Regions from separate parts of the Streptomyces sp. NPDC055243 genome, predicted to be linked through region 1. Evidence: riboswitches for the same ligand, from Rfam matches in the RefSeq annotation. Region 1 holds a riboswitch; each other region holds the start of a gene.
The links. A riboswitch is a leader RNA that binds a small molecule or an ion and turns the genes downstream of it on or off. The one in region 1 is predicted to bind cobalamin.

Region 1 (7,050 bases):
GTCGTGCTCAGCGGCTGCGTGCTGCGGATCGCCGGTTTCGCCTGGCTCGGGTACGCGCAACAAACCTGGTCGGTCATCGGGGCTGTCCTCCTGATCGGGTTCGCCGCCGCCCTGTTCTCCCCCGCCGTGGAATCCGAGGTCGCCCGGCAGGCCGTCCTCTGGGAGGAGGAGGGCCGCGGTCCGCGGACCCGCGTCCTGGCCCTGCTCACCGTGGCGGGCCAGGCCGGTGCGTTCCTCGGTCCGCTCCTGGGCGCGCTGTTGCTGTCGGTGGACTTCCGCACGGTGTGCCTGGCCGGGGCCGGGGTCTTCGTCCTCGTCCTGGCCGGGCACCTGTGGCTGCTGCCCCAGCGCATCCCCGGGCGGGAGCGGATCCGCGTACGAGGAGGCGTGGGCGAGATGCTGCGCAACCGGCGTTTCCTGGCGGTGTGCGGGGCGTACGGCGCCTATCTCCTGGCGTACAACCAGCTCTATCTCGCCCTCCCGGCCGAGGTGGAGCGCACGGCGGGGTCGCAGGCGCCGCTGGCCTGGCTCTTCGCCCTCTCCTCGATCCTGGTGGTGACCACGCAGCTGCCGGTCACCCACTGGGCCGCGGGCCGGCTCGACCAGCGGCGCTCCATGGCCGCCGGGCTCGTGCTCATCTCCGTCGGGTTCGCCGTCGTGGCCCTCGCGCGGCCTGCCGCCTGGACGGGTGCGGCCGGGCTGCTGCCCGCCGCCGGGTTCGTGGTCCTGCTCACGCTCGGGCAGATGCTGGTCGCCCCGGCCGCGCGCGCCTGGGTCCCCGATCTCACGCGTGACGGCAGGCTCGGCCTGTACACCGGCGCCATGTCCTCGGTGTCCGGTCTGATCGTCCTCGCGGGCAGCGCCGCGACCGGCTCGCTCCTGGACGCGGGGCTGCCGCCCTGGGTGCCGTGGCTCGCGCTCGCCGCGGTCCCGCTGCTGGCCGTGGCGCTCCTGCCCGGCCGCACCCCGGCCCCGGCCCGGTCAGCCGGCTGACGCGCCGGGCATCGCCGGAGCCGTGAGGGCCGCCAACTCCTCGGGGGTGCGCGGCCCTTCGCCCGCCCCGGCCAGCAGGCCCTTGGTCCGCAGCAGCTCCGCGACGGCGATCCCCCACGGCAGCCGAAGGCCCGCCTGTGCCAGGAGGTCGCGGTGGGCCAGCATCGTGCCGACCGGCCCTGTGCGCACGCCCGAGGGGGTGAGCAGCGCCGCGTCGTCGGCCCAGCGCAGGGCCAGGTCCACGTCGTGGGTGGCCATGACCACGGTCGTCCCCGCGTCCCGCAGGCCTTGCAGGGTGGTCAGGAGACGTTCCTGTCCGTCGGGGTCGAGCCCGGCGGTCGGCTCGTCGAGGATCAGTACGCGCGGACGCATCGCCACGGCGCCTGCGATGGCCGTCCGCTTGCGCTGGCCGTAGGAGAGCAGATGGGTGGGGCGGTCCGCCAGGGCGCTGATGTCCAGCGCGGCGAGCGCCTCGGCGACCCGTGCCCGCACCTCGGCATCGGGCAGCCCCAGGTTGAGCGGCCCGAAGGACACGTCCTGCTCGACCGAGGCGGCGAACAGCTGGTCGTCCGGGTCCTGGACGACCAGTTGAACGGTGGTGCGCAGCCGGGTCAGGCCCTTGCGGTCGTACGTCACGGGCGTGCCCCCGAGCGTCAATCCGCCCCGGTCCGGACGGAGTCCGCCGCTGAGCAGCCGCATGAGAGTGGTCTTGCCGCTGCCGTTGCGCCCGAGCAGCGCGAGGGCGCGCCCCTCGGTGACGTCGAAGTCCAGGCCGCTGAGCACGGTGGGCCCGTCCTCGTAGGCGTAGGAAGCGGCGCGCAGAGCGACCAAGGACCCGCCCGGTTCGCGAGGAGCGCTCGGCTCGCTCATGGAAGAAGCCTTTCCAGTACGAGGGTGAGGGCCACCAGGCCCGTGAGGAGTACCGCGCTGACGGCCACGAAGCGGCGGGAGATCCGCGCCTCGGGCACGAGCACCCGCAGCGTCCCGTCGTAGCCGCGCCCGGCGAGCCCGGCCTGCAGCCGGCCCGCCCGGTCGAAGGCGCGCACGAACGCGGTGGCGCCGAGGCCGCCCAGCGAACGCCAGGTGGCGGCCCGGGTGGTGTGGCCCAGGCGCGCGGCCTGCGCCTGCCGGATCCGGCTCATGGAGTCCAGGAGCAGGAAGCTCATGCGGTACATGACGAGGGCCACGTCCACCACCGGCGCCGGTACGCCCACCTTCACCAGGCGGGGCAGCAGGTCCGACATGGGCGTGGTGAAGGCGAAGAGCAGGACGCCGAGCGAGGCCGCCGACGTGCGCAGGAGCAGACCGCCCGCGCGTGCGGGGCCGCCGTCGGCGAGCGTGACGAACCCTTCGGGGCCGCCGAGTTGCACGATCAGGGTCAGGGCGCCGGTGACGCAGAAGCCGAGCGGCACGCGGTAGGCGCGCCACAGTTTGCGCGGCGGCACACCGGCGGGCCCGAGCAGTACGGCGAGCGCGGCGACCAGGACCAGGGCGGCACCCGGCCAGGGCGGCAGAGAGACGGCGAGGACGGTGAAACCGAGGCCGAGCACGGCCTTGTCCACGGGGTGGCGGCGGCGCCAGCGACTGCTGTGCGCCGCCGCGTCGATGGGCAGCACGCGGGGTCAGACCTGCTCGGTCTCGGCCCGGGCGCTCTCCCCGTCGGCGGTCCGCTCCGTGGCGGCCTTCCCGGCTGTGGCGGCCTTCTCGGCCAGTGCGAGCTCGGCGCCCTGGCGGCGTCCCTTGCGCAGACCGAAGTAGTACGCGAGGACGCCCGCGCCCAGCGCCGCCTGAAGGGCGAAGAGCGCGGACTCGATCTCCCCGGAGGGGGGTTCGTACAGCGGCGAGAACCAGGGTTCGTAGTCCGGCTCGATCTCGGTGATCGCGGTCTCGGCCTGGGCGTCGGCCCCGGCGAACGGCTCCTTCTCGTCGTCGCCGAGACCGAGCGCCAGCGGCAGCACGGCGAGCGCGGCGACGATGAGGAGGAGCAGAGTGTTGATCTTCGCGTTGCGGCTCATCAGGCGCTGGCCCCCGTCTCCGTCTGCTTCTCCGTCGTCACGTTCTTCTCTGCCGTCACGTTCTTCCCTGCGGTCACGGCCGCTGACGACTTGTCCCGCAGCAGGACGCCGAGCCGGGTGAGCTCACCCTTGCTCGACTGCACGAGCAGCCGCATCACCACGACGGTGAGCAGGCCCTCGCTGACGGCCAGCGGGATCTGGGTGACGGCGAAGATGCCGCCGAACTTGCCCAGGGCGCCGAGGAATCCGCTGCTCGGGTCGGGGAACGCCAGGGCCAGCTGGACGCTGGTGACGCAGTACGTGGACAGGTCGGCGACGAAGGCGCCGAAGAACACGGCGACCATGAGCGGCACGTCGTACCGCTTCAGGAGGCGGTAGACGGCGTATCCGGCCCATGGCCCGACGATCGCCATGGAGAACACGTTGGCGCCGAGCGTGGTGAGCCCGCCGTGGGCCAGCAGCAGCGCCTGGAACAGCAGCGTGATGGTGCCGAGGACCGCCATGATCGGCGGCCGGAACAGGATCGCGCCGAGGCCCGTGCCCGTCGGGTGCGAGCAACTGCCCGTGACGGAGGGGATCTTCAGTGCGGAAAGGACGAAAGTGAAGGCACCGGATGCGCCCAGGAGCAGGGTGCTCTCCGGGTGCTCCTTGACCTCACGCGTCAGGGAGCGGACTCCGTGGACGACGAACGGCGCGGACGCTACGCCCCAGGCGATCGCGTGCGCCGGCGGGAGGAAACCCTCGGCTATGTGCATGGCTAAGCAGACCCTCTCCAGCACCTCGTGGATGGACAACGCGCCTTGGCCGGTCTCCTGGCTGACGGGTCGTACCGACCGGACTCCGCCTTCCCGGGTGCGTGAGCACCCAGTGGCTGCCGCGAGGGCTGGAGCCGGACTTCCCGATCACAGTGGCGAGGGCCGCACCGGCATCACACCGGATTTCCCGAGCACCAAGGCGTGGTGACCCTAGTGCTCGATCGAGCCTCCTGACAACTTGCGGGACCGCCCCGGCTGTGGCACGCGCGAGCGCACACGACCAGGGCGTACGCCCCTGGTCAGCCCATGTGCCTCGACCGTGTGCGCCCGGCTCGCGCGAGGTTCAGGAGTGGGCGGGCCATCGATCGCGCGACGGTCCTGGAGCTGATGGCGGACCGCCCCGCCGCCGTGTCTCACCTCACGGTCCGGAATGTGATCAGTACTGCCCAAGAGGCCGGACCACCCCTTAGCCTGACCGGTGCAGCTGGTTCGCCCTGTCCGCCAGGCAGGAGCGTCGTAAGAGGGAACCCGGTGGGAATCCGGGACTGCCCCGCAGCGGTGAGTGGGAACGACCGCCGTCATGAGCACTGGATCCGAGCGCGGATCCGGGAAGCGACGGCCAGTAGGAACCTGTTTCGGCAGGTGTGCCCGCGAGTCCGAAGACCTGCCCGTTGCCCGTACGTGACCCCTCACGTGCGGACATCCCGGTGACCTCGTGGGCGGGTCGGCGTCGGATCAGGTGGAGCACCGTGCCGCAGGCGCGCGTTCGGTCCATCCGGTCCGTCATCCCTTCGCGTCCGTGTCCCGTCCCCGGGATGCTCAGGAGTCATCTCGCGAAGGAGATTTCCGTGACAGCGAAGTCCGCAGCCGCGGCAGCACGGTCCACCGTGTACGGCTACCCCCGCCAGGGCCCCGACCGGGAACTGAAGAAGGCCGTCGAGGGGTACTGGAAGGGCCGCGTCACCGCCGACGCCCTCCGGGACACCGCGGCGCAGCTGCGCCGGTCCACCTGGCGGCATCTGGCCGACGCCGGCATCGACGAAGTGCCGACCGGCGACTTCTCGTACTACGACCACGTCCTGGACACCAGCGTCATGGTCGGCGCGATCCCCCAGCGGCACCGCGAGGCCGTCGACACCGATCCGCTCGACGGATACTTCGCGATGGCCCGCGGCACCCAGGACGTGGCGCCGCTGGAGATGACCAAGTGGTTCGACACCAACTACCACTACCTCGTACCGGAGCTGGGCCCGGACACCGTCTTCACCGCCGACTCGGCCAAGCAGGTCGCCGAGCTGAAGGAGGCGATCGCGCTCGGCCTCGCGGCCCGCCCGGTCCTCGTCGGCCCGGTCACCTATCTGCTGCTCGCCAAGCCCGCGCCCGGCGTGGCCGCCGGCTTCGAGCCGCTCACCCTCCTGGACCGTCTGCTTCCCGTGTACGCCGAGGTCCTCGCCGACCTGCGCGCCGCGGGCGCCGAGTGGGTGCAGCTCGACGAGCCCGCCCTGGTCCAGGACCGCACCCCGGCCGAACTCAACGCCGCCGCGCGCGCCTACCGCGACCTGGGCGCCCTCACCGACCGCCCGAAGCTCCTGGTCGGCTCCTACTTCGGCAGGCTCGGCGAGGCGCTTCCGGTGCTCGCCAAGGCACCGGTCGACGGCCTCGCCCTGGACTTCACCGAGGCCGCCGCCAGCCAGCTCCAGGACCTCGCCGCCGTCGGCGGTCTGCCCGGCAAGCGTCTTGTCGCGGGCGTCGTCAACGGCCGCAACATCTGGATCAACGACCTGGAGAAGTCGCTGTCCACCCTGGGCACGCTCCTGGGCCTCGCCGACCGGGTCGACGTCTCCGCGTCCTGCTCCCTGCTGCACGTCCCGCTGGACTCCACCGCCGAGCGGGACATCGACCCGCAGATCGCCCGCTGGCTGGCCTTCGCCCACCAGAAGACCGCCGAGATCGCCACGCTCGCCCGCGGCCTGGCCCAGGGCACGGGCGCCATCGCGGCCGAACTGTCGGCCAACCGCGCCGACTTGGCGTCCCGCTCGGGCTCCGCCCTCACCCACGACCCGGCCGTACGCTCCCGCGTCGCCGCCGTCACCGAAACCGACGCCCGCCGCGCACATGCCTACCCGGAGCGGGCGGCGGCCCAGCGGACGCGGCTGGGCCTGCCGCAGCTGCCCACGACCACCATCGGCTCGTTCCCGCAGACCGCCGAACTGCGCACGGCACGGGCCGACTTGCGTGCGGGACGTATCGACACCGCCGGGTACGAGGAGCGCATCAGGAACGAGATCCGCGAGGTCCTGGCCTTCCAGGAGAAGGCGGGCATCGACGTCCTGGTGCACGGCGAGCCCGAACGCAACGACATGGTGCAGTACTTCGCCGAGCAGCTCACCGGCTACCTCGCCACACAGCACGGCTGGGTCCAATCCTACGGCACCCGCTATGTGCGCCCGCCGGTCCTGGCAGGGGACATCTCGCGGCCCGAGCCGATGACGGTGCGCTGGACCTCGTACGCCAACTCCCTCACCGACCGTCCCGTCAAGGGCATGCTCACCGGTCCCGTCACCATGCTCGCCTGGTCCTTCGTCCGCGACGACCAGCCGCTCGGCGACACCGCGCGCCAGGTCGCCCTCGCCCTGCGCGACGAGGTCGACGACCTGGAGACGGCGGGCACTTCGGTCATCCAGGTCGACGAGCCCGCTCTGCGCGAGACCCTGCCGCTGCGCGCCGCCGAGCACCCCGCGTACCTGGAGTGGGCCACGGAGTCCTTCCGCCTCACCACCAGCGGCGTACGCCCGGACACCCAGATCCACACGCACATGTGCTACGCGGAGTTCGGCGACATCGTCCAGGCCATCGACGACCTCGACGCCGACGTCATCAGCCTGGAGGCCGCCCGCTCGCACATGCAGGTGGCCCGCGAACTGGCCGAGCACGGCTACCCGCGCGAGGCGGGTCCCGGCGTGTACGACATCCACTCCCCGCGCGTACCGAGCGCGCAGGAGGCGGCGGCCCTGCTGCGCAAGGGACTTGAGGCCATCCCCGCCGAACGGCTGTGGGTGAACCCGGACTGCGGCCTCAAGACCCGCGGCTGGCCCGAGACCCGGGCCTCCCTGGAGAACCTGGTCGCGGCGGCACGGGAGGTGAGGGCGGAACTGCCCGAGCGTCGCTGACCCGAACAAGCGGACCGGGGCGGCCATGTGGGGACGCATGGCCGCCCCGCCCGCCATGATGGACGCACTGGCCGTTCCGTCACGGAGCTGGGAGGCGACCGGTGCCCAGGGGGATGA
Region 2 (7,050 bases), on a different contig from region 1:
TCGTCGAGGTTCCGCAGGCCGTACACGAGGTCGTCGTAGCGGGGCTCCGCGGCGACGATCTTGATGTCCGGCTTCTGCTCGCGCAGGAAGCGGCCCACGCCCATGAGCGTGCCCGTGGTGCCAAGGCCCGCCACGAAGTGGGTGACGGAGGGGAGGTCCGCGAGGATCTCGGGGCCGGTCGTCGCGTAGTGGGCGCCCGCGTTGTCCGGGTTGCCGTACTGGTAGAGCATCACCCAGTCCGGGTGCTCGGCCGCCAGCTCCTTGGCCACGCGTACGGCCGTGTTGGAGCCGCCCGCCGCCGGGGACGGGATGATCTCCGCGCCCCACATGGCGAGGAGCTCACGCCGCTCCTGCGAGGTGTTCTCCGGCATGACGCAGACGATGCGGTAGCCCTTGAGCTTGGCCGCCATCGCCAGCGAGATGCCGGTGTTGCCGGACGTCGGCTCCAGGATCGTGCAGCCGGGCGTCAACCGCCCGTCCTTCTCCGCCTGTTCGACCATGTGCAGCGCCGGGCGGTCCTTGATGGAACCGGTCGGGTTCCGGTCCTCCAGCTTCGCCCAGATCCGGACGTCGTCGGAGGGGGACAGGCGCGGCAGGCGGACGAGGGGCGTGTTGCCCACGGCCGCCAGCGGGGAGTCGTAGCGAGGCATCCGCGATCAGACCATGCCGCCGGCCACGGCCGGGAGGATCGTGACGTTGTCGCCGTCCGTGAGTTTGGTGGAGATGCCGTCCAGGAAGCGGACGTCCTCGTCGTTCAGGTACACGTTCACGAAGCGGCGCAGCTTGTCGCCGTCCACGATGCGCTCGGCGATGCCCGCGTGCCGCGAGTCGAGGTCGGCGAAGAGCTCGGCGAGGTTGTCCCCGCTGCCCTCGACGGCCTTGGCGCCGTCGGTGTAGGTGCGGAGGATGGTCGGGATGCGGACCTCGATGGCCATGGCTGGGAGCTCCTGTCGGGAGAAGTCACGTGGGTGGGCGCGCGGCGGCCCGGTGGTGCGGGTGCGTCAGTGCGAGTGCGCAAGGCGGTGCGATGCGCGGAGGTGGCGCCGCGGCTCACGGCCGTACGGCGGCGGCTGTCAGCGCGAACAGATCGCGCTGGAAAGCCTGCACAAATCGACGTGCAGACGCGCAACGAGCAGCATGCCCGGCATCTTGTCGCTCACGTCGTGGGGAACCATGCGGTCATCGTATCGATTCCCGGTCCGGGTTCTGGAATGTGATCTCGCATGGTGGACGGATTACGTCCATCACGTGGATGACGGGAGCTTCGGGGCAGCTGAGGGCAGGTACGTCACCGTGGGTGCGCCGGTGGCCGGATGCACCGCGACCTCCGCCGTCACCCCGTACACCTCGGCGAGGAGCTCGCTGGTCAGGACCTCCTTCGGGGGTCCTGAGGCGACCAGGCGGCCGGCCTCGAGCACGTACAGGCGATCGCAGTAGTAGGCCGCCAGATTGAGGTCGTGCAGGGCCAGGAGATTCGTCGTGCCGAGGTCGCGGACCAGGGAGAGGATCTCCAGCTGGTAGCGGATGTCCAGGTGGTTGGTCGGCTCGTCCAGGACGAGGACCGCGGGCTCCTGGACCAGGGCCCTCGCCACCAGCGCCCGCTGGCGCTCGCCGCCGGAGAGCCCGGCGAAGGCGCGGTGGGCCAGATCCGCGGCGCCGACCCGCTCCAGGGCCTCGTCGACCAGGACGTCGTCCCGCGCGGTGTCCGCCTCCCAGAAGCGCTTGTGCGGGGAGCGGCCCATGGCGACGATCTGCCGGACGGTGAGCTCGAAGCCGGTGTGCCCGTCCTGCGGGACGGTGGCGATGCGGCGGGCGCGGTCCTTGGCCGAGCGGGCGGCGAGGTCGTCGCCGTCCAGGAGCACGCGGCCGCCGGTGGGCGTGAGGGTGCCGTAGACGCAGCGCAGGAGGGTGGTCTTGCCGCTGCCGTTGGGGCCGACGAGGCCGATGGTCTCGCCGCGGGCGGCGTGCAGGGTGACGTCGTCGACGAGGGTCCTGCCGTCCACGACGTAGGTGAGGGACTCGGTGCCGAGTACGGCCGGGCTGCTCATGCGGTCGCCTCCGTACGGTTCCTGCGCAGCATCCACAGGAAGAAGGGGCCGCCGGTCAGCGCCGTCAGGACGCCGACCGGGATGTCCTGCGGGGCGGCGACCGTGCGCGCGGCGAGGTCGGCGGCCACCAGGAACACCGCGCCCATCAGGGCCACCACCGGCAGGAGCGCCCGGTGCGCGGCGCCGACCAGCATCCGGGCCGCGTGCGGCACCATCAGGCCGACGAAGCCGATGGCTCCGCTGTACGCGACGAGTACGCCGGTCAGGAGCGAGGCGAGGACGAAGACGGCGGCGCGGAAGCGGGCCGTGTCCAGGCCGAGGACGGTGGCGCCCTCCTCCCCCACCAGGAGCAGGTCGAGCGGGCGGGCCAGGGCGACGAGCAGCGCCGTGCCCACGATCAGGGCGGCGGCGGGCAGGGCGAGCATGTCCCAGCGGGCGCTGCCGAGGCCGCCGAGGGTCCAGTACAGGACCTCCTTCAGGTGGTCCGTGCTGTCGGCCATGATCAGGATCAGGCTGGTCAGGGCGGAGAGGATGTACGAGACGGCCACCCCGGCCAGGATCAGCCGGCCGGTGGCGAAGCCTCCGCCGCCGGACCTGGCCAGGGTGTAGACGACGAGCAGGGAGAGCAGCGCGCCGGCGAAGGCGGCGGCCGGAAGGGTGACGGTGGTGGCCAGCCCCGCGCCCAGGCCGAAGACACTGCCGAGGACGATGACGGCGACGGCTCCCGCGGAGGCACCGGAGGAGACGCCGAGCAGGAACGGATCGGCCAGCGGGTTCCTCACCAGGGCCTGCAGGACGGTGCCGATGACGGCGAGCCCGGCGCCTACGGCTGCGCCGAGCAGCACCCTGGGGAGTCGCACGTCCAGCACGATGGTGCGGAACGGGGAGGGCTGCGCGCCGCCCGTCAGGATCTGAAGGACGTCGGCCGTGGGTATGCGGACCGAGCCCAGCGCGAGACCCGCGACGACTGCCGCCGCGAGGGCTGCGCAGAGCGCCGCTATGACTGTCGTGTAGCGCAGCCGTCCGCGGGTCGGTGTGATCCTGGCGGGGCCTTCCCCAACCCCGCCCCTTCCCGGCTGTGACATGTGCGGCTCCGCCGCGGGCCGCTCCGGCGCGGGGGCCTTGGTCGCCGTCATCACCGGCTCCGCCGAGTTCGTCCTCAAACGCCGGACGGGCTGAATCCGCCCCCTCACAGCTGGTCCGCCAGCTTCTTCACCGCCCCCGGTGCCCGCACCCCCACCACCGTGTCCGACAGGGGCAGGACCGCGAAGCGCTGATGCTTGACGGCGGGGACGTCCGCGAGGACCGGGTCGTCCAGGAGGCGCTTCTTCTTCTGGGCGACCGTCGTGCCGCCGTAGTCGAGGATCACGATCACCTCGGGCTTGCGGTCGACCACCGACTCCCAGGACGCGTCGCCGAAGGACTTGTCCAGGTCGGCGAAGACGTTGCGGCCGCCGGCCCGCTCGATGATGTCGTTGCCGATGCCCCGGCCGCCCGCCGTGAACGCGGTCTTGTCGCCGCTGTCGTAGACGAAGACCGGGATCGGCTTCCTGGACTTCGACTTCGCTTCCGTCGCGGACAGTTCGCGCTTGGCCGCGCCCACCCACTCGTCCGCCCGCTGCCGCACGCCGAACGTGCTGCCGACCTCGCGGACCTCCTGGTAGACGTCGTCCATCGACACGGCCCGCTTCGCGCAGCCCTCGACGTTGAGGCGGCTCTCGATGCCGGACTTCGCCAGGGCCTTGCGGCTGCGGCCCTCGCCCGCCTGGAAGGCGCTCGCGTAGCCGCCGTAGACGAAGTCGGGGTCGGCGGCCAGGAGCTTCTCGTACGAGGGGTATTCCTTGGCGAGGACGGGGGTGTCCGCGTACGCCTTCGCGTACTTCGGCAGGACCTTGTCGTCCAGGTACGCCGTGCCCGCGATGCGGTCCTTCAGGCCCAGCTCCAGCATCACTTCCGTGACGTGCTGGTTCATCGTGACGGCGCGCTTCGGCGGTGCTTCGTACGTCGTCTTCACGCCACAGTTGGTGACCGTGTACGGGAAGCCCCGCGTCTTGGCCTGCGGCTTCGCGTCGGTGCCGTCGGAGGACGAACACGCGGCGAGCGGGACCAGCAGCGCCGCGGCGACAAACACGCGTAGGGGACGGGACATGGCTGAGCTGCCTCCTCCAGGGGATTCCGCGTCCCCTGCGTCGTGGGAGAAGAGGGCGGCAGGTCAGTTCCTGACTGCCCCGCCCGCGAAGGGTGGGGTCACAGTGGCGGGACCGTGCCGGATTCGCACCGGCTTCCTGGGTCCTGCCGCCTCAAGGTGAAGCTCAGTATGCCTGGACGACCTTCACCTCTTCTTCGGTGACCTCGCCCTCGACGATCCGGAAGGAGCGGAACTGGAACTCGCCCGCGTCGTCGGCGTCGGCCGTGGAGACCAGGACGTAGTGGGCGCCCGGCTCGTTCGCGTACGTGATGTCCGTGCGCGAGGGGTACGCCTCGGTCGCCGTGTGCGAGTGGTAGACGATCACCGGCTCCTCGTCGCGGTCGTCCATCTCGCGGTAGAGCTTGAGCAGGTCACCCGAGTCGAACTCGTAGAACGTGGGCGAGCGGGCCGCGTTCAGCATCGGGATGAAGCGCTCGGGGCGGCCGGTGCCCTCCGGGCCCGCGACCACACCGCAGGCCTCGTCGGGGTGGTCCTGGCGCGCGTGCGCGACGATCTGGTCGTGGAGGGCCTGGGTCAGGGTCAGCATGGCAGCCAGGATAAGCAGAAGGGCCCGCCCGTACCGAAGGATGGTACGAGCGGGCCCACATGCTGGGACGAGGGGTGTTACGGCACTACTTCACCGCGTCCTGCGGCTCGGCCTTGTCGCCGCCCGCGGGCTGCGCGCCCCGCTTCTGCATGATCAGGTAGCCGACGCCGAGGATCAGGGCCCACACCGGAGCCGCGTAGAGCGAGATCCGCGCGTCCTTGTCGATGCCCATCATCACGATGACCATCCCGATGAAGGCGAGCGCGAACCAGCTCGTGTACGGAGCGCCCGGCGCCCGGAAGGTGGACTGCGGCAGCTCGCCGCGGTCGGCCTTGCGGCGGTACTTGATCTGGCAGACCAGGATCATGATCCAGGCCCACATGCCGGAGATGGTCGCGAAGGAGACGACGTAGTTGAACGCCTCGCCCGGCCACTGGTAGTTGATCCAGACGCCGACCAGCATCAGCGTGGCGGAGAAGGTGGTGCCGACCAGCGGCAGGCCGTTCTTCGTCAGCTTGGTGAAGAACTTCGGGCCCTGGCCGTTGAGCGCCAGGTCGCGCAGCATGCGGCCGGTGGAGTACATGCCGGAGTTGCAGGAGGAGAGCGCGGCCGTCAGGACGACGAAGTTGACGATGGCGGCGCCGATGCCCAGGCCCATCTCCTCGAAGGCCGCGACGAACGGCGAGACGCCCGGCTGGAACGTGGTCCACGGGACGACCGAGAGGATCATGATGAGCGCGCCGACGTAGAAGACGGCGATGCGCCACGGCACGGTGTTGATGGCCTTGGGCAGGACGGTCTTGGGGTCCTTGGACTCGCCCGCGGTGACGCCGACGAGCTCGACGGCGAGGAAGGCGAACATCACGATCTGCAGCGTCATCAGCGTGGAGCCGATGCCGTTCGGGAAGAAGCCGCCCTGGTCCCACAGGTGGGACACGGACGCGGTGTCACCGGCGTCGGAGAAGCCGATGGTGAGGACGCCGGCGCAGATGAGGATCATGCCGATGATCGCGGTGACCTTGACCATCGAGAACCAGAACTCGAGCTCGCCGAAGAGCTTCACGGAGATCAGGTTGGCGCCGTACAGGATGACCGTGAAGATCAGCGCGTAGGCCCATTGTGGAATGGAGCCGTGCGTCCAGTACTGCATGTACTGGGCCGCCGCCGTGACTTCCGTGATGCCGGTCACGACCCAGAAGAGCCAGTACGTCCAGCCGGTCACGTACCCGAAGAACGGGCTGATGAATTCACGCGCGTACTCCGAGAAGGAGCCCGACACGGCGCGGTACATGAGCAGCTCGCCCAGGGCCCGCATGATGAAGAAGATGACGAGGCCGGCGATGGCGTACGCCAGGATGAGGCTCGGACCGGCCTTGTGGATGGCCTTGCCCGCGCCGAGGAACAGGCCGGTGCCGATGGCACCGCCGATCGCGATCATCTGGATCTGCCGGGCACCTAGCCCGCGCTGATAACCCTCGCCTGACGAGCCGGGCGAACCGCCCGCGCCGTCGGCCTCATTGCCGTCGTGATGCTCTTCGACCTGCACTGAGGTCATGGTGACGCCTTTCTCCACGCTAGATCCGTGAGCCCGCAGTCTGCGTCATGGCCACGGATCAGGTCCTGATCCCCCCGGATATGGATGGAGTGCTACCGGCGGTCTGCCGGCCCGAGCGCCACCGGTGACATGGGTGGCGTCACCGAGTGGTCGTGAAGATTTATCACGGTCGCAATAGTGATCGGTTCATCCGCGTGTGGCCCACACCACGAGAAGAACCGGACAAAATTCCCCTGACGCGTCAAACACGGGCAATGAAGTGACACGATCGTTATCCGGATTTGAGCGTCCGCTGAGCGAACGCGAGGTAACCGCTGCTACATACAACGACTTTGCTGTGACATTCAGCCCTCGCCGTCAGCCCTCGGCCCTCAGCCTCAGTCGATGAGCGTGCCGACCAAGGTCTCCTGCAGACCGCCCAGCCAGAGATAGGCCATCACCATCGGCTTGCGCGGATCGGAGTCCGGCAGCTGGTAGAGCACGTCCGTGTCGTCCTCGTCGGTCACTTCCAGGCGCGCGCCGATCGCGAGACGCAGGTCGTTGAGCGCGCCGAGCCAGTGCCGCGACTCGTCGGCGGACAGCTTCAGGACGGCGCCGCCCTCGCCCCTGGACGTCATGGCGTCGAGGCAGCGGATCACCACCAGGGCGTCGTCGCGCTTCTTGGCCCGCAGGTCGTTCTCGGTGAAGCGCCGGAACTCCGAGGAATACGCCC
Region 3 (7,050 bases), on a different contig from region 1:
GCGGCGGGCGTAGGCGCGGGCCGCTCGGGCTCGGTCGCCGCAGCGCGTCGAGCACCAGTGGCGGCGGCCGTGGCGGAGCAGGTAGCGGTTGCAGGGCGGGGAGCCGCAGGCCGTGAGGCGGTCGGCGTCCGGGCCCGTGAGCAGGTCGGCCGCGTCGGCGGCGAGGGTGGCCAGGGCGTGCTCGACGATCTGGGTGGTGGGGTGGGAGGCCGCGCGGTAGAGGGCGCCTCGGGCTCGGTCCCAGTGCAGCAGGGACGCCGCGGGGGCTCTCGTCAGGGCCTCGTTGACCGCTGTGAGCGCGCTTGCCGGGGGTGCGCATCCCTCGACGCGGGCGGCGAGCAGGGAGCGGATCTGTTCCCGCAGGGCTCGCAGCTGGGCCGTGCACATCTCCTGAAGGCCCGCGTCCGCCGGGGCCAGGCCGCGTTCGGTGAGCCACCGGTTCGCGGCCGCCGGGGTGCCGAGGAGGTCGGTGATCTGGCCGCCGGGCAGGGTCAGGGCGCTGTTGGCGAAATCGAGTGCGGGGTACTGCTCAGCGCCCGGCGCGGGCGGTGGTGCGGGCTCGGCCGTCACGGTCTCCTTCACGTATCTCATGGTACGCCTTGCCTTCATCCGTGAGAGACGGATACGGTTCTCACGGATGAATGCTTCCCTATCCGTGAGGTGTGTTTCTTTCATGGCTGCTTCCGGCACGACCCACGACGAGATCTCCGTACGCGTCTTCGGCGGCCCGACCGCCCTCTTCGAGTACGGCGGCCTGAAGTTCCTCACCGACCCCACCTTCGACGCGCCCGGCGACTATCCGGCCCCCGGCGGCGGGCTGACCAAGACCGCCGCCGCTTCGGGCTCCCCCGCCGATCTCGGCCCCGTCGACGTGGTCCTGCTCTCGCACGACGAGCATCCCGACAACCTCGACACCTCGGGCCGCGCCCTGCTCGCCGACGTACCGCTCACCCTCACCACCCCCAGTGGCGGGCAGCGCCTGGGCGGGAGTGCCAAGGGCCTCGCCGACTGGGAGTCCGTCGAGCTCGACCGGCCCGGCGGCGACGGGCGGGTCACCGTGACGGGCGTGCCCGCCGTCCACGGTCCCGGAAAGCGCGAGGACGTCGAACCGGTCACCGGCGAGGTCGTCGGCTTCGTCCTGACCGGCGACGGTCTCCCCACGGTCTACGTCAGCGGCGACAACGCCTCGCTCGCCGCGGTCCGGGAGACGGCCGCGCGGTTCGGGCCCGTGGACACCGCCGTCCTCTTCGCCGGCGCGCCCCGCTTCCCCTACCTCTTCGACGGCGAGCCGCTCGTCCTGGACAGCGCGCAGGCCGCCGAGGCCACGAAGATCCTGGGGGCGCGCCGGGTCGTCCCCGTCCACTTCAACAGCTGGGCCCACTTCACCGAGGGGCGGGACGAACTGGTCTCCGCCTTCGCCGCCGCCGGGATCGCCGACCGGCTGCACCTGGCCTGATACTCAGCCCGCCCGCAGGAAGCGGATCGACGGGCGCGGCTTCCCGTCGCCCTCGTCCGCGAGCGTCGTCACCACCGCCCGCACCCCGTACACCTTCGCTATCAGCTCCTCCGTGATCACCTCGGCCGGTGTGCCCGCCGCGTAGGCCACTCCTTCGCGCAGGACCAGGACCTGGTCGCAGAACATGGCGGCCAGGTTCAGGTCGTGCAGGGCGATCACGCTGGTCAGGGGGAGGTCCGCCACCAGGGCGAGGAGGTCGAGCTGGTGCTGGATGTCCAGGTGGTTGGTCGGTTCGTCCAGGAGGAGTTCCCGGGGGGTCTGGGCCAACGCCCTTGCTATCTGGACCCGTTGGCGCTCGCCGCCGGAGAGCGTGTGCCAGGACTGGGTGGCGCGGTCGGCGAGGCCCGTGCGGGTCAGGGCCTCGCGGACCGCCTCCTCGTCCTGGGGCGTCGCCCCCGACCACGGCCTGCGGTGCGGGATGCGGCCCAGCCGTACGACCTCCCGCACCGACAGCTCGACCTGCGTCGTGGCGTCCTGGTCCACCACCGCCACCCGGCGGGCCACCGTGCGGCGGCCCACGTCCCGCAGCGGCCGGCCGTCCAGGGTGACCACTCCCGACGCCGGGGCCAGGACCCCCGCCAGGATGCGCAGGAGGGTGGACTTGCCCGAGCCGTTCGGGCCGAGGAGGCCGACCGTGGCTCCGGGCGGCGGGGCCAGGGTCACCCCGTCGATGATGAGGTGGCCCGCGGCGGTCCTGCTCACCCGGTCGGCACGCAGGCCCGGTTCCGCGTTCGAAGCCATGCTGTCCTTCATCCCGTACGTCACGTCGTCCGTCACGCCGTCCTTCATCCCGTACGTCACGCCGTCCCTCATGTCGTCTTCCGCGTCCGGTAGAGGACCAGGACGAACGCCGGTACGCCGATCAGGGACGTCACCACCCCCACCGGCACCTCCTGCGGGTCCAGGACCGTGCGGGCCAGCGTGTCCACCCACACCAGGAACACCGCGCCCGCGAGCGCCGTGACCGGGAGCAGCCGCGCGTGCCCGGAGCCGACCAGGGCGCGGGCCGCGTGCGGCAGGACCAGGCCCACGAAGCCGATGGCGCCCGCGCTGCTGACCAGGGCCGCCGTCAGCAGGGCCGTGATGGAGAGCAGGATCAGCCGGGTACGGGCCACATGGACCCCCAGCGTCGCCGCCGCGTCCTGGCCGAACACGAATGCGTCCAGGGTGCGGGCGTGCGCCAGGCAGACGGTGAGCGCGAGGACGAGGACCGCCCCGCACATCCAGACGTCCGTCCAGCCCACCCCGCTCAACGAGCCGAGCAGCCAGAACAGGACGCTCCGCGTCGTCTCCGCGTCGCCCGACGTCAGGATCACGAACGAGGTGAGCGCGGAGAAGAGCTGCATCGCCGCCACCCCGGACAGCACCACTCGGTCGGTGCTTCCGCCCAGGGTGTGGCTGAGCAGCAGGACGAGGGCGAACGAGACCACGGCGCCCACGAAGGCGCCCGCCGAGATCGACACCACTCCCCCGCCGACCCCCAGGACGACGATCGCGACCGCGCCCGTGGAGGCCCCCGAGGAGACGCCGAGCACGAAGGGGTCGGCGAGCGGGTTGCGCAGGAGGGACTGGAGGACCGTCCCGCAGACCGCGAGGCCCGCGCCGCAGACCGCCGCGAGCAGCGTGCGCGGCATGCGCAGGTTCCAGACGATGCCGTCCCGGATGGGCGTCAGCGTCGCCTCGCCCCAGCCGAGGTGGGCGGCCACCGCCGACCACACGTCCGGTACGGAGATGTCGGCGGGGCCGATGGTGACGGCCACCGCCACGGAGAGGGCCAGGGCGGCGAGTCCCGCCGTCCAGAGCAGGGTCTGCCGTATGCCGCCCGGGAGGGCTCGCGTCACTTGGCGAGCCCGAACTCGCGCAAGGCGTCGGCTACTTGCTCCACGCCGTCCACCGTGCGGATCGTCGGGTTCATGGCCTGGCCGCTCAGCAGCACGTACCGCTTCTTCTTCACGGCGGTCAGGTTCTTGGTGACCGGGTTGGACTCCAGGAACGCGATCTTCTTCTTCGCGCTCTCCGCGGTCTGCGACCTGCGGGTGAGGTCGCCGATGACCAGGACGTCCGGGTCGCGGTCGGCCACCGTCTCCCAGTTGATCTGGGGCCACTCGTCGCGGGTGTCGTCGAAGACGTTCTTCGCGCCGAGCTCGCGGGTGATGATGCCCGGCGCTCCGCAGCAGCCCGCGATGTAGGGAGCGTCGGAGTTGGCGAACCAGTAGAGGAGCGAGGCATCGGAGGCGTCCATCGCCTTGGTCGCCTTCGCCACCCGGTCCTTGAGCCGCGCGATCAGGCGTTCGCCGCGCTTCTCGACGCCGAACGCCTTGGACAGGTCGCGCACCTCGCCGTAGACCGTGTCCATGGTCAGCGTCTTGTCGCGGCGGCCGTCGCCGTCGCCGCTGTTGTCCTTGCCCGCGCAGTCGGAGGGCGAGACATAGGCGGGTACGCCGAGCTCGGCGAACTTGGCGCGGTCGGCGACGCCGCCCTTGCTGACCGTCGCCTCGAAGGACGCGGTGACGAAGTCCGGTTCCTGGGCGAGGACCTTCTCGAAGGAGGGGTAGCTGTCGGCGAGCCGCTCGACCTTGGCGTTGTCCTTCTCCAGGCCCTCCAGGACCGGGTCCGTCCAGGTCCCGGTGCCGGCCATGCGGTCCGCGAGGCCGAGGGAGAGCAGGATCTCGGTGGAGCCCTGGTCGAGGGAGACCGCCCGCTGCGGCGGCGCCTTGATCTCCGCCTTCTTTCCGCAGGAGGTCAGGGTCAGTGGGTAGCCGGCGGCCTTCTCGTCCGAGGTGGAGGCCGACGAGCCGGAGCCGCCGCAGGAGGTCAGCGTGGCCGAAAGGGCGACGCCGAGGAGAAGGGGCATACGTACACGACGGGCTGTGGAGGACACACGATCCCTTGAGTCTCACGGCTCATACGCGGAGCCTGGCCTGCTTCGTCACCTCCGCCGCCCGGTGCGCGGGCGAAGGTGCCAGCAGGTCTTCGGACTCGGGGATCGGCCGTGCGGGGCGCCTTCCCAGGCGTCCGTGGACGCCCAGTGGCCGTGGCCCCGCCCGTTCCCCCTCACCGCTGCGCGTCAGTTCCGGATTCGCACCGGATTCCCTGGCCCTGGTGTGGGTTGACTGGCGCTCGCAAGCTATCACGCAGGGTCAGGACGGCTGACCGGGCCTCGGCGCGCCGCGGTAGGTGCCGAAGGACCATTTGTTGCCCTCGGGGTCGGCGATCGCGAACTCCCTGCTGCCGTACGGCTGGTCCTCGATCTCGCGGACGATCTCGACCCCGGCGGTGCTGAGCCGCTGGTAGAGGTCGTCCACGTGGTCGGTGACGACATACGCGCCGAAGGTGCCCGGTTCCAGGCACCAGCCCTGGGACTTCTCGTCGTACGAGCCGAGCATGATCGCGCCGCCCTCGGGCCAGTCGAGCTCGGCGTGGGCCACGCGGTCGCCGTCCTCGTAGACGGCGGTGCGCAGGAAGCCGACGGTGCCGACCAGGAAGTCGATCAGGGCGGGGGCGTCGTGGGCCTGGAGCGTCGGCCAGACGTCGGGCGCGCGCCCGGCGGAGGTGGACTGGGGCTGCTGTTGCTTCTCGGTGGTGTTCATGGCTCCTACTCTTCGCCTCCGCCATGGCTCCCGGCTTGGATATTCCGGCACTCTTCGGCCAGCCAGCCGCTGGGGCTGACGCCGGTGTACTGCCGGAAGTCCCGCACCAGGTGGGAGTGGTCGTAGTAGCCGCAGTCGGCGGCGACACGGGCCAGGTCGGGGGCGGCGCCCGCGGCGACGAGGCGTACGACGGCGTCGCGTGCGCGCTGGAAGCGCATCAGGCGGCCCGCCTGCTTGGGGCTCAGGCCCGTCTCGGCGCGGAAGAGCGTGGTCAGGCGGCGTTCGCTGAGCGCGACGTGCCGGGAGAGGCCGTGCAGGGTGCCGACGCCCCGGTGCCGGGCCAGCCAGGCCCAGGCCTCGGCGACCTCGGGGCGTACGGTTCCGCCGGATTCCTCGGCCGCGCGCTGCCTCAAGTAGGCGGACAGGAAGGCGAATCGCTCCTCCCAGCCGCCCTGCTCGCACAGCATCTCCCGTACGTCGGCGGCGCTGCGGCCCATCACCTCAGCGCCGGGCGTCACCAGCTCGTCCGCGAGCTCCGACGCCGGTACGCCGAACAGGGCGCGGGCGGCGAGCGGGTGCACGGCGAGCTGGATGCCCGCCTCGTGCTCGGGCCGCACGACGTAGGCCGGGGACTGGTGCAGGCCGCCCAGGACGATGTCCGTGCGGTCGGCGTCGGGGCCGCCCGCCTGCTCGGGGCTCGCGCCGCTGACGACGGGGCCGTCCAGCGAGAAGATCAGCGTCAGGTACGGGGACGGCAGGCCGCGGTGCAGGCCCGGCCGCTCCCCCTCGGTGCGGTAGCCGACGGCGGACACCACCATGCCGTCGAGCCGCGGAGCGGCCCGCACGAACTCCGGGGAGACGGTCTCCATGCCTTCCAGTATGCGATGGGCGGGCCCGAGAGGCAGGCCCCGAGGCCCGGCGAACGTCCGATGCGGCTACCCGCGCAGATCCGTCCCATGCCCCCTGCGTCCGGTGATGTCGATCATGGGAATCCGCGGTCCGACCTCATACGATGACCCGCCGCTCCGGACGGGGCGCAGACCGCTCTCAGGGGGCACAGAAACATGGCAGTAAAGGCAAAGAGCAAGCTGGCCGTACTCGGCACGGCGGGCGCGCTCACCGCGGCCGTCCTGGCGGGGACGGCGCTCTGGCCCAGCACGGACGCGACGGCCGCGGACGCCTCCGCGCGGAGCACGAGGACCGCGGCCGAGCTGAAGCACTGGCCCGAGCCGGTCGCGAAGAAGCTGGGCAAGGTCATCGCGGAGAACGGCCACAAGGGCGCGTACGCCGTCTTCGACGCGGACAACACGACGTACCGCAACGACCTGGAGGAGTCCCTCCTGCCCTTCCTGGAGATGAAGGGGGTGCTGACCCGCAAGTCGATGGACCCGTCGCTGAAGATCATCCCCTTCAAGGACACGGCGAAGCACAAGGAGAGCCTCTACAGCTACTACAACCGGCTGTGCGAGGTCGACGACCAGGTCTGCTACCCGTGGGCCGCGCAGATCTTCTCCGGCTTCACACTCAAGCAGCTCAAGGGGTACGTCGACGAGCTCCTCGCCCACGACAAGCCGATCCCCGCCGAGTACTACGAGGACGGGAAGCTGACCAGGACCGAGGTCGAGGCGCCGGAGTTCTTCACCGGCATGCAGGAGCTCTACAAGTCTCTGCGCAAGCACGGCATCGAGGTCTACGTGGTGAGCGCGGCCAGCGAGGACCTGGTGCGCATGGTCCTTGCCGACCCCAAGTACGGCTACGCCGTGAAGCCCGAGAACGTCATCGGCGTCGGGCTGCAGCTCAAGGACCGCAAGACGGGCGAGGTCACCAGCTCCCGCAAGGAGATCGCGGAGGGCCGCTTCGACGAGAAGAAGCTGGCGGGGCGTGAGCTGACGCCGAACCTGTGGGCGCCGCTGACCTGGTTCCAGGGCAAGCCCGCGGCCATCA
Region 4 (7,050 bases), on a different contig from region 1:
GCCTTCGGCCCGCCCCTGCACGTCCCGTCGGACTCACCGGGCCGCTTGATCCAGAGGTACGCGTCCACGAGCGGGTCGGACGTCTTGGTGGTCGGCGCCTCGCCGAGCGCGCGGCCCGGCGGGTTGCACCAGGTGTCCTTGCCCTTGGTGTACGGGCCGTTGCCGTTGCGCGCGGTGTCGATGACGAACGGCTTGTCGCCGATCTTCGCCGAGAGCTTCTTGCCGAACTCCGTGCTGGCCTCGGTGGTCTGGAAGTTCGAGACGTTGACCGAGAAACCGTCGGCCTGCTCGACGCCCGACCACTTCAAGGGCTCCCAGAGCGAGTCCGGGTTCTTCCAGCCCGCGTTGCCCGCGTCCAGGTACACCTTCGTGTTCTTCAGGGACTTGAGCTTCTCGATGGCGCCCTTGAGCAGGTCGTACCGCTCCTCGTGGAACTCCTCCGGCGTGCAGTTGTCGACCATGTGGAGCACCGCGTCCGGCTCCAGGATGACCGTGGCCCGCCGGTCGCCGATGCCCGCGGCGACCTGGTCGATGAACTTCCTGTATTCGTTGCCGTCGGCCGCGCCGCCGCCCGAATACTGGCCGCAGTCGCGGTGCGGGATGTTGTAGAGGACCAACAGGGCGTCGCGGTCGGCCTTCTCGGCGGCCTCGGTGAAGCCGCGCGACTGCTCCTCCGCGTTCTCCGGGACGATCCATTCGGCGACCGGCTGCTCGGCGATCTTGCGGATCAGCTCGGCGTCGTCCTTCTTGTCGTCCTTCTCGTACGAGGCGACCTGCTTGGCCGCGTTCCCCTCCGGGTTGACCCAGTACGGGTCGGAGCCCTTGGGCTGCTGCTTGATGGGCTGTCCCGACGATTCCTCGTTGCCCGAGCCGTCATCGGAGGAGCACCCCGACAGCAGCAGCGCCGCCCCCGCAAACGCCGCCGCAGCCTTCACCCCCCGGGCCGCGATCCGATGACCGCGGCCGGTGCCTTTGTGGTACATCCACTCCCCCTTGGGTGCACTGTCCGATTCTCAATCCTGACATACGCACTCCCGGCCCACGAGGCCCGCCCGTCGGCTGCGGAGACCTGTTGGAGACCTGTTACAGCTCGGCGCCCGGGGGTAGGCGCAGGGCGCGGGGTGGCGCTCATGGGGAGGAGATCATGCGGGATCACACCTCTGAACTACGGCTGGCCGAAGTCCTGGTGGAGACCACGAACACACTGGACGACGACTTCGACCCGGATCTCTATCTCAGCCGGGTCGCGGGCCACTGCGTAGAGCTGCTCGACGCCACTGCCGCCGGAGTCATCTTCGACGGCGCGGGCACACACTCGGTCGCCGCGGGCGGCCACCCACGGGACCTGGCGCTCGACCTGCTGGGGGCCCAGCAGAGCGGCGGACCCTGCGTGGAGAGCCTCGGCACCGGGCTGCCCGTGCCGCCGGTGCGGCTCGCGACGGCCGAACCCGCCAAGCGCTGGCCGGAGTTCACCGCGCTTGCCCGCCGCCGCGGCATCGGGATCACCTACGCGGTTCCGCTGCGCCAGCGCGAGGCCCTGCTCGGCGCGCTCAACGTCTTCGTGCCCGAGGCCACCCTGGTCCCGCACACCGACGGGGAGTTGCGTCTGGCGCAGGCGATCGCCGACGCCGCCGCGCTGGGGCTGCACAATCACCGCGCCTACACGGAGTATCGGGTCCTCGCCACACAGCTCCAGGGCGCTCTGACCAGCCGCGTACGCATCGAACAGGCCAAAGGCATACTCGCCGAACGCTGGCACACGGGTGTGGACGAGGCCTTCCAGGCGCTGCGACGGTACGCGCGTAGAGAACGGCTGGTCATGGAGCTGGTCGCCACCGAAGTGATCAAGGGATCGCTCGACGACACGGTGCTGCGCGGCAGTTGGTCCGAACCTTCCTGAAGGTCATCCCGGGAACCACCACCACCTGCGGCGATCACGGAGAGGAAGCGGGTCACGACTTGGCGTCAAACCACCCCTAGGCTCCAGCGCTCATCCGTTCTAGAGTCGTCTCAACGGCCCAAGCCCCCGGCCTGATCGTCCATCCCGTATTGCGGGGTTGGCCACCGAACCTCCCGCGCCGGCGCCGGGTTACTCCCGCAGCTCGTGCGCGCGCGGTCGAGGACCAGCCCGGTCGACGGCTCCGGGGGGAGCGGGCCGCCGACCGGGCCGGGTTGCTCCCGATCCGGGGCTCTCCGGGACAAGTCCATACATCGAGGCGACGGTTGCAGGAACCCGGTGCGATTCCGGGGCGGTCCCGCCACTGTGACCGAACGCCCGCGTGGCGTGCGGAAGTCAGGAACTGAGCCGTCGCACTCCTGCTTCGGGGCGTGGAAACCCCAGGAGGAGGCGCTTCGACATGTCACTGCACGCCGCGCCATCGCCCACCGAAAGCACGGCGGCGCAGGCCGCCACGGCCTCGGCCCGCGACTGGCTCATCGCGTCGGCCGCGGTCGTCATCGCGCTGGTCGCGCTCTACGCCGTCTTCTTCGACAACGGCTCGCTGCTCTCGGCGACCGGCGGCCATCTCCACGAGTTCGCCCACGACGGCAGGCACCTTTTCGGCGCCCCCTGCCATTGACCGGGGACGGACACGGCACCATGCCATCCCCTTCGTCCTCACCTGTTCTGCCCCTGCTCGGCCGGGGTCTCGTGGCGGGAGGCGTGGCGGGCCTCGCCGCCGGCCTCTTCTCCCTGCTCCTCGCCGAGCCGCTGATGGACCGGGCGATCCGCGCCGAGGAGAAGCGGACGGCCGCCCAGGAACACGCGCACGCCGCGCGGCACCACGAGGAGCTGTTCACGCGCTCCACCCAGCACGGCGGCCTGGTGGTCACCGCGGTCGTCGCCGGTCTGGCCGTCGGCGTCCTGTTCGCCGTGGCGTACGCGCTGGTGCACCGCCGCGACCCGTACGCGGCTCCGTGGCCGCGCGCCCTCACCTTCGCGGGAGCGGCCTTCCTGGCCCTCTCGCTGCTGCCCGGCCTGCGCTATCCGGCGAACCCGCCGGGCGTCGGCGACGCGGGCACGGTCGGCGAGCGCCAGGCGATGTGGCTCGCGGCCGTCGCGATCGGCGTCCTCGGCACGCTCCTGACCTGGCAGGTGTACGTACGTCTCGCGGCCAGATCCGTCCCGGCGCGGCAGCTCGCGGCGGCCCTCACGACGGTCGCCGTCCTGGCCGCGCTCTTCCTGCTCCCGGACAACCCCGACCCGGTCCCGGTCGACGCGGCGCTCCTGTGGGACTTCCGCGTCCTCTCGGTCGCCTCGCACGCCCTGCTCTGGTCCGTGTTCGCGGCGGTCTTCGGGGCCCTGGGCCTGCGGGCCGTCCGGGAAGGGGCCGTCAGGGGTGGCGCCAGGGGCGCGAGCGCGGCGGGAGTGCCCTCGCGCCCGGGCGCCACCCCTACGGCCCCACCCCGGTGAGGTAGGCGGACACCACCACGTTCGCCGAGTACGTCTTGGCGGTCCGGTCGAAGGTGCCGCCGCAGGTGATCAGGCGGAGCTCGGCGCGGCCCTTCTCGTGGGGGCCGTACGCCTTCTTCGCGTCGAAGCGGTCCCGGCTGATGACCTGGACGTCGTCCACGGTGAACTCCGCGACCGAGCCGTCGTCCCGGGTCACCCGGATCTTCTCGCCCGGCCGCATCGCGCTGAGGTCGTAGAAGACGGCGGGGCGCGTCTCGGTGTCGACGTGGCCCACGAACAGGGAGGTGCCCTCGGCGCCGGGGCGCGTCCCGCCGCCGTACCAGCCGACGGAGGCCGCCTCGGTGAAGGGCGGCGGATCGATGGCGCCGTCCCGGTCGAGCCCGCGGGCGATCACGGGCGCCCGCACCTTCAGCGAGGGAACGTCCACGCTCAGCGGCCTGGCCGCACCCAACGGCTCGTGCGCGTCCGGGAGTTCGACGGCGAACGGCCGGCCCACCGCCGCCACGTCACCGTTCGTGGGCTCCGAGACACCGCCGCGTACGTCGGTGATCTCGCTGCCCCACAGCCAGAGCCCGACAAGCACCAGCGCCCAGGCGAGTCCGGTGAGGAACCGCCCGTGGCCCGCCGACCCCTCGTGGCCCGACATGTCAGTGGCCGCCCGTCACTCGGAGCGGCGCCGGCGGACACTGCGGAACGCCACGGCCACGGCCGCCACCCCCGCGAGCACCAGGCCGATCACCGCGTGCCGGGTGCCGGGCCCCGCCTCCTGGGCGTGCGCGGCCAGCTGCGCGGTGCCGCCGCCGCCCGCGCGGACCGGCGAGACGGGGGCGGTGTGGTGCCGGCCGACCTGCACGGTGCCCACGCCCTGGTGGGGGTGGCCGTCGCAGATGACGGTGATGTCGTACGAGCCCTCGACGCCGTTGCGGATCGTGGCGGAGCCGTTCAGGGAGTACTTCTCGCCGTCCCTGCCGGTGAGCTTCGCGTCCCCCGTGAACGCGCCGGACCCGGCGGACCCGGTCGTCCCTTCACACCCCGAGACGCTGATCTCGACCTTGGCCCCGGGCTCGGCGGTGGACGGGGTGACCGTGGCACGCACTTTGTCCTGCTCATGGGCGTGCGCCGGCACCGTGGCGACGACGGGGAGCGCGGCGAGGACAGCCGCCCCGGCTATGCCACGCAGGGTGAGTGTTCCTCTACGCATCGTGAACCTCCTGTTCCGAGGTTCACGCGCGGCGGCATCACACGCCTCCCGTGTGCGGCAAACGGGTGGTTATACGCGGTCCACCAGGTCGGCGATGGAGTCCACGACATTGGAGGGCCGGAAGGGGTGCTGGTCGATGTCCTTGCGGGAGGTGAGCCCCGTCAGGACCAGGAACGTCTCCATCCCCGCCTCGAGACCGGCCAGGACATCGGTGTCCATGCGGTCGCCGATCATGGCGCTGGTCTCGGAGTGCGCCCCGATGGCGTTGAGCCCGGTCCGCATCATCAGGGGGTTCGGCTTGCCCGCGAAGTAGGGGTTGCGCCCGGTGGCCTTGGTGATCAGCGCGGCGACGGCCCCGGTGGCGGGCAGCGGCCCCTCGGTGGAGGGCCCGGTCTCGTCGGGGTTCGTGCAGATGAAGCGGGCCCCGCCGTTGATCAGCCGCACGGCCTTGGTCATGGCCTCGAACGAATACGTCCGGGTCTCGCCGAGCACCACGTAGTCCGGGTCGTGGTCGGTCAGGACGTACCCGATGTCGTGCAGGGCGGTGGTGAGCCCTGCCTCGCCGATGACGTACGCCGTGCCGCCGGGCCGCTGGTCGTCCAGGAACTTCGCGGTGGCCAGCGCCGAGGTCCAGATGTTCTCGACGGGCACTTCGAGGCCCATGCGGTTCAGCCGGGCCTGGAGGTCGCGCGCGGTGTAGATGGAGTTGTTCGTCAGGACCAGGAAGGGCTTCCCGGACTCCCGGAGCCTCTTGATGAAGGCGTCGGCGCCGGGGATCGGAACGCCTTCGTGGATGAGTACGCCGTCCATGTCGGTGAGCCACGATTCGATGGGCTTGCGCTCTGCCATGGGGTGCACTCCTGCGGTCTCCGTTGAGCAAGGTAACGGTGGGACGCCGGGACAGCTCTGTGCCGACGCCCCACAGCCTAATCAGGAAGCGGTGATCGTGACCCCGTCGATCACCCAGTACCAGTTGTTGCCGCCGGTGTAACGGAAGCGGACCTGGGCTTTCGTGACCCCGGCGGGCACCTGGAGGGCGATGTTCTCGACGACGGAGGGGGTGTCCGCGGTGTACGTCTTCACCGTGACCGGGGCCCCTCCGTCGTACGAGACGAGCACCTCGCCCTTCTGCGGGGCCTCCTGGCGGTAGTACGTCGTGTACGTGAGGGTGGCCTTCGCGCCGCCCCGCACCGTGTACGAGGGGCTGACCAGCGTCGAGTCGAACGTCCCGGAGAAGGACTTGTCGGTCCACTCGTCGCCGTCGGCGACCGCGAAGACGTTCCGGGCGCGGATGTTGAGCTCGCGCCGCTGGTCGCGCTCGGCCTTGGTCCAGAACTCGTCCGTGGTGAAGGACCAGCCGCGCCACTCGGTCATGCCGCCCGCGCCCATCCTGGAGTTGTCGACGCTCCAGCCGCTCGGCGGGGTGTGCGTGAAGCCGATGACCCCGCCGCCGATGCCGGTCTCGTCGACGGGACCGGTCAGCTGGGCGCGCAGGGCGTCGAACGCGTCCGGCGTGGGCTGCTGGACGGGACGCCCGTCCAGGCCCCAGGCCGGGTCGATCGCGATGCCGAGGTGGGCGAGCGCGCTGGCGGCGATGTCGGGCATGCGGACGTCATGGCGGACCGAGCCCGCCGTGACCCCGCCGCCGGTGGCGATCATGAAGGTCTGGCGCTCGGGCCAGCTGGAGCCGCCGTGGCCGCCGGGGTCGGTGTGCCCATGGTCGGCGGTGATCATGACGAGCCAGTCCTCGGAGCCGTACGTGGCGCGGGACTTGACCGCGGCGACGATCCGGCCGACCTGGGTGTCGGCGCCGTGGATCGCGTCGAGATAGGCCTGGCTCGCGGCGCCGCTGTCGTGGCCCGCGTGGTCGATGTTGTCGAGCTGGACGAAGACCGCGTCGGGGTTGCCGCTCTTGACCTCGGCGACGGCGCGGCTCGTGGTGCCCGCGTCGTACTCGGCGGACGGCGTGGAGACCCGGGCGTCGACCTTCGCCGAGAAGATGATGTCGGTGATCGGGGCCCAGGACGAGACGGCGTAGGTCCGCAGGGCGGGCTTCGCGGCCTCGATCCGCGTCATGAAGTCCGGGTACGCGGCGAGGTTGTGCCCGGTGAACTCGTTGTTCACGACCCTGTGCTTGTCGGGCCAGACGCCGGTGATGAGCGTCGACCAGCCGGGACCCGACGAGGTGGGCGCGAGCGGATTGGCGTAGATGCTGCTCGGCGCGGTCAGGCCCGCGCTCATCAGGCCCTTGAGTGCGGGCGCGTCGGCGTCCTTGATTCTGTTGAGCAGGGCGCCGTCCAGGCCGATGACCAGGACCTTCGGGGTCTTGGCCGCGGCCCTGGCGACGGCGGCGAGGGGACCCGCGGCCACTGCGATGGCGGCGGTGGAGACGAGGAGCGAGCGGCGGGATATGCCGTGCGACGACACGTGGTCCTCC

Region 2: another riboswitch for cobalamin. It lies ahead of ACIGXX_RS18880 (ABC transporter substrate-binding protein); the one in region 1 lies ahead of metE (5-methyltetrahydropteroyltriglutamate--homocysteine S-methyltransferase).
Region 3: another riboswitch for cobalamin. It lies ahead of ACIGXX_RS11190 (ABC transporter substrate-binding protein); the one in region 1 lies ahead of metE (5-methyltetrahydropteroyltriglutamate--homocysteine S-methyltransferase).
Region 4: another riboswitch for cobalamin. It lies ahead of ACIGXX_RS19205 (CbtB-domain containing protein); the one in region 1 lies ahead of metE (5-methyltetrahydropteroyltriglutamate--homocysteine S-methyltransferase).

The regions. Positions count from the first base shown of each region.
Region 1 covers NZ_JBITWR010000013.1:15,915-22,964, reverse strand. The annotation lists gene ACIGXX_RS31555 (MDR family MFS transporter) at 1-993, shown strand, start outside; gene ACIGXX_RS31550 (ATP-binding cassette domain-containing protein) at 982-1,863, opposite strand; gene cbiQ (cobalt ECF transporter T component CbiQ) at 1,860-2,609, opposite strand; gene ACIGXX_RS31540 (energy-coupling factor ABC transporter substrate-binding protein) at 2,616-3,008, opposite strand; gene ACIGXX_RS31535 (energy-coupling factor ABC transporter permease) at 3,008-3,763, opposite strand; cobalamin riboswitch at 3,793-3,977, opposite strand; cobalamin riboswitch at 4,232-4,450, shown strand; gene metE (5-methyltetrahydropteroyltriglutamate--homocysteine S-methyltransferase) at 4,612-6,933, shown strand; gene ACIGXX_RS31525 (NACHT domain-containing protein) at 7,035-7,050, shown strand, end outside.
Region 2 covers NZ_JBITWR010000006.1:54,298-61,347, reverse strand. The annotation lists gene ACIGXX_RS18905 (cysteine synthase) at 1-650, opposite strand, end outside; gene ACIGXX_RS18900 (MoaD/ThiS family protein) at 657-935, opposite strand; gene ACIGXX_RS18895 (putative leader peptide) at 1,074-1,175, opposite strand; gene ACIGXX_RS18890 (ABC transporter ATP-binding protein) at 1,245-2,048, opposite strand; gene ACIGXX_RS18885 (FecCD family ABC transporter permease) at 2,045-3,133, opposite strand; gene ACIGXX_RS18880 (ABC transporter substrate-binding protein) at 3,238-4,197, opposite strand; cobalamin riboswitch at 4,241-4,397, opposite strand; gene ACIGXX_RS18875 (M67 family metallopeptidase) at 4,361-4,783, opposite strand; gene ACIGXX_RS18870 (amino acid permease) at 4,869-6,338, opposite strand; gene ACIGXX_RS18865 (DUF2017 domain-containing protein) at 6,716-7,050, opposite strand, start outside.
Region 3 covers NZ_JBITWR010000003.1:295,275-302,324, forward strand. The annotation lists gene ACIGXX_RS11170 (ABATE domain-containing protein) at 1-591, opposite strand, end outside; gene ACIGXX_RS11175 (MBL fold metallo-hydrolase) at 674-1,456, shown strand; gene ACIGXX_RS11180 (ABC transporter ATP-binding protein) at 1,460-2,257, opposite strand; gene ACIGXX_RS11185 (iron chelate uptake ABC transporter family permease subunit) at 2,326-3,357, opposite strand; gene ACIGXX_RS11190 (ABC transporter substrate-binding protein) at 3,354-4,370, opposite strand; cobalamin riboswitch at 4,463-4,649, opposite strand; gene ACIGXX_RS11195 (VOC family protein) at 4,657-5,106, opposite strand; gene ACIGXX_RS11200 (helix-turn-helix domain-containing protein) at 5,112-5,975, opposite strand; gene ACIGXX_RS11205 (haloacid dehalogenase-like hydrolase) at 6,171-7,050, shown strand, end outside.
Region 4 covers NZ_JBITWR010000006.1:116,152-123,201, reverse strand. The annotation lists gene ACIGXX_RS19215 (glycoside hydrolase family 6 protein) at 1-983, opposite strand, end outside; gene ACIGXX_RS19210 (ANTAR domain-containing protein) at 1,145-1,900, shown strand; cobalamin riboswitch at 2,204-2,325, shown strand; gene ACIGXX_RS19205 (CbtB-domain containing protein) at 2,358-2,579, shown strand; gene ACIGXX_RS19200 (CbtA family protein) at 2,600-3,412, shown strand; gene ACIGXX_RS19195 (class F sortase) at 3,393-4,058, opposite strand; gene ACIGXX_RS19190 (hypothetical protein) at 4,074-4,613, opposite strand; gene ACIGXX_RS19185 (HAD-IIA family hydrolase) at 4,683-5,462, opposite strand; gene ACIGXX_RS19180 (alkaline phosphatase family protein) at 5,544-7,040, opposite strand.